2 linked regions of the Alkalihalophilus pseudofirmus genome follow. The protein of the gene in region 1 interacts with the protein of each later gene in a pairwise test. Links are inferred from orthologs where the notes say so. Each region holds a gene or a part of one and is shown on either strand. Other genes may lie near its edges. The genes, in order: ezrA and ftsZ.

What was found.
Region 2: the proteins of ezrA (region 1) and ftsZ interact in binary tests that used the Bacillus subtilis proteins (3 or more experiments, as listed by UniProt). The link is inferred for Alkalihalophilus pseudofirmus from one-to-one orthologs.

Annotation. Positions count from the first base shown.
Region 1 is NZ_CP117835.1:3,262,422-3,265,798, forward strand. What follows is about bases 295-3,136. They hold ezrA (septation ring formation regulator EzrA), read right to left. Parts: upstream 2,642-3,136; coding sequence 947-2,641; downstream 295-946. Other genes in these bases: brnQ (branched-chain amino acid transport system II carrier protein), read left to right, coding at 295-896; hisJ (histidinol-phosphatase HisJ), read left to right, coding at 2,950-3,136. Also shown: more of brnQ, read left to right, coding at 1-294; more of hisJ, read left to right, coding at 3,137-3,377. UniProt on the Bacillus subtilis protein: Negative regulator of FtsZ ring formation; modulates the frequency and position of FtsZ ring formation. Inhibits FtsZ ring formation at polar sites. Interacts either with FtsZ or with one of its binding partners to promote depolymerization.
Region 2 is NZ_CP117835.1:2,679,011-2,682,092, reverse strand. The notes cover bases 1-2,948. They hold ftsZ (cell division protein FtsZ), read left to right. Parts: upstream 1-875; coding sequence 876-2,021; downstream 2,022-2,948. Other genes in these bases: spoIIGA (sigma-E processing peptidase SpoIIGA), read left to right, coding at 2,203-2,948; ftsA (cell division protein FtsA), read left to right, coding at 1-837. Outside these bases: more of spoIIGA, read left to right, coding at 2,949-3,082. UniProt on the Bacillus subtilis protein: Essential cell division protein that forms a contractile ring structure (Z ring) at the future cell division site. The regulation of the ring assembly controls the timing and the location of cell division.

The sequences.
Region 1 (3,377 bases):
CGTTCTGGCTAGCTTTGAATCCGGCCAAATTAGTCGACCGGGTCGGGAAAATATTAACACCGTTATTAATTATATTGATTGCCATCGTTTCCCTTCGCGGAGTATTTGCCCCGATGGGAAGCTTTGAAGCAGCTGAGGAAAACTATCAAAACGGCGCTTTCTTCTCAGGTTTTATTGAAGGCTATCTAACGATGGATACAATTGCTGCTTTAGTGTTCGGGATTGTCATCATGAACCGCCTGCAAGAAAGAGGAATTAAAGACCGTGCAGCTATTCAAGCCTTTACCATTAAAGCAGGTATTATAGCGGGTGTTGGATTATCTCTTGTTTATTTATCATTAGGATACTTAGGAGCAAGCAGTGTTTCCACTATTGGTCGCTTAGATAACGGAGGAGCTATTTTAGCAGCAGTCGCAAATGCTCTTTTCGGCTCAACTGGTTCGATGATCCTTGCGCTTGTTATTACATTTGCTTGTTTAACCACATCAATTGGACTGGTTTCGGCATGTGGTGAATTTTTTGCTAAACGTTTCTCGAGTGTATCTTATCCTGTCATTATTTTTATCTTGTGTGTATTCAGTTTCACCATGGCTAACTTAGGTTTAAGCCAATTAATTGCCGTTTCAGTACCTGTACTAGTAACGATTTACCCTATAGCTATTGTGTTGATTACACTATCATTTCTCCACCATAAAATTGGTCAAAGACGCCAAATTTATATCGGAGCTCTTATAGGGGCATTTATTATCAGCCTGCTTGATGGGATCAGCACAGCAGGTGTTAATCTAGAGTCTCTCGCATTCCTTAACTGGATTCCATTGTACGGAGAAGGTTTAGGCTGGTTAGTTCCTAGTATCATCGGGGCTCTCATAGGCTGGGCTGTTTCAAAACGTTAAAAGGACGAGAACAAAAAAAGTGTAGCATCGCTTTGATGCTACACTTTTTATTATGCGGTATATTGTTCGCTTACCTTTTCAACAATCGATGGATCAAATTCCTTTACAGCTTGGTAAGCACATTCAATCGCTTCGGTGTATTCATATTGACGGAACAGCTCCTCAGCCTCAATTAATCCGCTTCTAGTACGTTCCGACCTGTTACGGTATCTATTAGCAAACTGAATTACTCTCTCTGCAAGCTGAGCTGACTCAATTGTATCTTTAATGAGCTGTTCATTTTCCTCTACACAACTAAGAGCTTCTTCTACCAATACATTGACACGCCCCATTTCAAGAGGCACCTGCTCAAGCTGTCTTGCCGCTGTAATCACTTTCATTTCACTTTCATCTAAGTGATCTACTGCCTCTTGCGGAAGGCCTGGTATGTTACTCTTTTGAAGGAGACGTTTACTCTCAAGCAGCTTTTGTCTTAACTCGATTAGTGTCTCTTTTGCATCGAGCTCATCTTGACGAAGGTCATTTAGTGCTTGTTTCCCTTTATCAATATCTAGCTGAATCTGTTTGATTTTCTCCATCCATTCTTCTACCATATCTAAGATAGACGTGTAGGTTTGAGAGTTATTTTCAGAAACATCTACAATCAGCTGCAGCTGATGCATTAATTCATTCAACTGTTTTTTCACTTTCTCTTGGAAGGAAATTTCTTCTTCTGCCAAACGATAACTTAACTGCACTTGAGTCGTTTCCTCCATTAAAAGAGTGAGTTGTTCATCTACTTGCTCAACCTGCTCTTTCATTGTAGGCACTGCTTTTGCTACCTCTTGTTTTGCTTCAACTTCAGTTTCTAGCACTTCATATAACTGATCTAGTTGAGCGGTTACCTCAGCTGCCTTCTCTTCCATACTTTCTATTTCCTCTAAGGTAGAAATGTCAGCTAGCAGTTGTTCGTTTTCGTTCGTAATCGATTCAATTTTAGACATGAGAGCAAACGGTTCTAAACAATAACCAGAATTCTCCATATCTTCAATTCCAAGGATCAACTGGCGTACCTCTTGGGGGATGGTCGTTTTCAATTGAACAAGAAGAGCAGGCACTTTCTCTACACTCAGTCGTACTAAATCGACTTCTTCTTTCGCTTCTCTCAGATATTCTCTTGCTTTTAAATAGCTTCCTTCTTCTGTAGCTTGATCAAAATCTTCAAGAAGCTGTTTTGTGTGCGCAAGTTTTTCATCTAAGGTTTCAACAGTTACACCTAGTGAACCTCGTTTTTTTAATACTTGCTGCATGACTGTATGGAATTGATCTTTTACAGAGCCAATTTCAGTGCTGTTTTGTTCAGCACTTGTCACAAGCTGGTTAATTTCTTCAACCATCACTTGAAGCTGCGTTTCAATCCCGTTCAGCCTGTCTGTCGTTAAAGCAATCAATTCCTTTGCTTTTTTAAAGCGATATTTAGTAGCTGCTTCTTCAATATCAAATAGTTGTTCTTCAATATTTGGAAGGATACCGCCCACGATTTCGTCCCATTCACTACGCCACAATTCAAATTTTTCCTCTGTTTCGCCTGACATATGTAAGTTCTTCACTTTTCCAATTTCACTTGGGATATCACGGTTTAAAATGGTATTTTTCCAGTCGTCTAATTTATCGACCTCTTTATAGATGTTTTTTCTAAATACCATTCCAATAACAAATAGTACAGCTATAACGGCTATTGCCGCATAAATTACATACATCGTCATTTGAGGACCCCCTTCTCTAGCATCATATCAGTCTTGTTTATGAAGGCCTCGATGATTGGTTTATACATATTAACTGCTCCGCACCATTAATCACTATGACCTCTCTACATAAGCTAAAATTCACTACTATTAGACATAATCTTTACATGGATTCTCTCTAAAACGTGAAAACCCTTTAATTTCAAACAAAATTATTCATTTTTTTATGTATACGATATGTAATATGATACCATGAAAATAAGCTTTTGTATGCCTTTTTATCATAGTTACATCTTCTTATTAATCTTATGTATGAAAGGGGTTTATTCATGATCAAGCACGATGGACACATCCATTCTCCTTATTGCCCGCATGGAACAGCTGATACATTTGCTGATTATTGCGAACAAGCTATTAGCGATGGTTTATCCGGCATCACATTCACAGAACATGCCCCGCTTCCTGAAGGGTTCACTGACCCTACCCCAGAGCAGGACAGCGCTATGTCTTATGGCCAGCTGACGTCTTATATAGAGGATTTACAAGCTGTCAAATCTTTTTATAAGAATAAGCTATCTGTATTAATCGGCCTGGAAGTTGATTTCATTGAAGGATATGAGAAAGAAACGACGACCTTTCTAAATGAGGTGGGCCCAAAACTAGATGACAGCATTTTATCTTGTCATTTTATTAACATAAATAACGAATATTATTGTATTGATTATAGCCCTCATGTGTTTTTAACGTGTCAAACATT
Region 2 (3,082 bases), 580 kb from region 1 along the record:
GAAATGGAAGGTACAATTATTACTGGATCTAAGACCATATTACATAATTTACTTAGATGTGTGGAACGCGCAGGGTTACAAATTGCAGATATTTGTCTGCAGCCGCTTGCATCTGGTTCTGTTGCTATCTCAAAAGATGAGAAGAATCTCGGAGTTTGTTTGATTGATATTGGCGGCGGTTCCGCTACTGTATCAGTTTTTGAACAGGGTACACTCCAGTCAACATCTGTTCTTCCAATCGGCGGGGATCATATTACCAATGACATAGCGATTGGCCTGAGGGTGTCGACGGAAGAAGCGGAACGAATTAAAGTAAAATACGGGCACTCTTTTATTGATGAAGCTTCTGATGAGGAGCGCTTTAGCGTTTCTGCTATCGGCAGTGGAGAAAAAGATGAATTCAGCCAATATGATTTAGCTCATATTATTGAACCTCGTATGGAAGAAGTGTTTGAGCTGATCTATAAGGAGATCATGAGGCTGGGCTATCGAGACTTTCCAAGTGGCTATGTCTTAACGGGCGGGACCGTGATGATTCCTGGAGTGTTAGAACTTGCTAAGGAGTTATTGCAAGGTAACGTCAGGGTAGCTATACCTGATTACATTGGTGTACGTGAACCTCAGTACACAACAAGTGTTGGTTTGATACAATTTGCGTACAAAAATGTTAAAATTCAAGGCAAAGAAATTGCTGCTTCTGTAGCAGATTATGAAGCGACAGAACAACCGCAAGATCAGAAACGCAGTACGAAGAATGAAAAAGCACAATCAAGAACAGAAGAAAAACCAAAAGCTAAATCTAAGATGAAGAATTGGTTTAAAGTGTTCTTTGAATAAGAGCGAACGAGGCAATAGTCTGATTAGGGGGACCTTAAATGTTAGAATTTGAAATGGATATGGATCAGTTAGCACAGATAAAAGTTATTGGTGTAGGTGGCGGCGGTAGTAATGCCGTTAACCGAATGATTGAAAATGGACTGCAAGGAGTAGAGTTTATTGCAGTTAATACAGATGCTCAAGCCCTCCACTTATCGAAAGCTGAAACTAAACTTCAGCTAGGCGGAAAGTTAACACGCGGTCTTGGTGCAGGAGCAAATCCTGAAATCGGGAAAAAAGCTGCTGAAGAAAGCCGCGAGCATTTAGAAGAAGCACTTCAAGGTGCTGACATGGTATTTATCACTGCTGGTATGGGTGGTGGAACAGGGACTGGTGCAGCGCCTGTTATTGCAGAGGTTGCTAAAGAAATTGGAGCTTTAACAGTAGGTGTTGTTACACGTCCATTTACGTTTGAAGGCCGTAAACGTCAAACGCAGGCAGCTACAGGAATTCAAGCTTTAAAAGAAAAAGTAGATACACTTATTGTGATTCCAAATGACCGTCTTCTTGAAATTGTTGATAAAAACACACCGATGCTTGAAGCATTCCGTGAAGCAGATAACGTGCTTCGTCAAGGTGTACAAGGTATTTCTGACTTGATTGCTGTACCTGGATTAATTAACCTTGACTTCGCCGATGTGAAAACAATTATGACAGATAAAGGTTCAGCATTAATGGGTATTGGGATTGCTACAGGTGAGAACAGAGCATCTGAAGCGGCTAAAAAAGCCATCTCAAGTCCATTACTTGAAACATCTGTTGATGGCGCACAAGGTGTTTTAATGAATATTACGGGTGGATCTAACTTAAGTTTATATGAAGTGCATGAAGCAGCTGAGATTGTTTCTGCAGCTTCAGATGCTGAAGTGAACATGATCTTTGGTTCCGTTATTAATGAGAATTTAAAAGATGAAATCGTTGTTACTGTTATTGCAACTGGATTTGATGACACTGAAAATAAACCTCAGCGTCAAACACCTCAAAATCAAATGAAACAACAGCAACAACAACAACAAGCAAAACCACAGCAAGAAGAACCTCAAAAAGAATCTAGGTTCCAGCAGCAAGCACCGCAACCTCAAGATTCTTCTGACACATTAGATATTCCTACGTTCTTACGTAATCGTAGAAATCGTTCAAGATAACAAGGGAAGCATCAGCGCCTAGCGCTGATGCTTTTTTTTATGTTTTATACTCTTCGTCCAGAGATAGACATATTCAGTGAAAATCTATCAAAATTACATCGAATTACTCGTCATGAATTGACAGACTAATTAATAGACTTTATATATACTTAATTTCAAAAGAATGGTAAGAAGGGATGCGATGACTCTTTATCTTGATGTAATCTGGTTTCTTAATTTTTGTATTGATTATTTATTAATTGCTCTCACAGCCATTGTACTAAAGAGACGATTTAACCGAATCCGCTTTATAGTTGGCGCGCTTTTTGCATCTTTGATTGTTTTTTTGATGTTCACACCATTAGGCGCTTTATTCTATCAGCCTTGGATGAAAGCAATCTATTCTATATTTATAATCCTTATCGCATTTGGTTTTAAGAGATGGAGTTATTTCTTTCAGGGACTATTGATGTTTTACTTTGTCACCTTTATGACTGGCGGTGGATTGTTTGCTCTTCACTTTTTTTGGCAGACTGAAATTGATTTTCTAGCTGCTGTTTCCTCTCCTGCACAAGCCGGGTTTGGGAGCGGAATCAGCTGGGTGTTTGTAGTCTTTGGATTTCCACTCGTATGGTATTTTTCTAAAGCTAGAATCGAGACGATTGAAGTGAAAAAAATTCATTACGAGCAGCTAGCAATCGTTACGATTCACCTCTTTGGCCAGTCTATTAAAACACAAGGCCTAATAGATAGTGGCAATAAGCTGCATGATCCTATAACACGTGTGCCAGTCATGATCATTGAGACAACTTGCTTAGAGGAAACGTTCGGACAAGATGTCATTTCTGCTATCTCAACTTTAGACGTATTTAATGATTCAGGTAGCAAATTATCAGATGAATGGATGAAGAGGACGAAGATTATTCCGTATAAAGTAATTGGACAGAGCAATCCATTTCTAACGGCCATTAAACCAGATAGTGTCTCGATTGAACATGATGGACAAGTGTACCATTCCAACCAAGTTTTGATTGGACTTCAAGAAGAATCACTATCACCTGATCAAGCCTATCAATGTATCA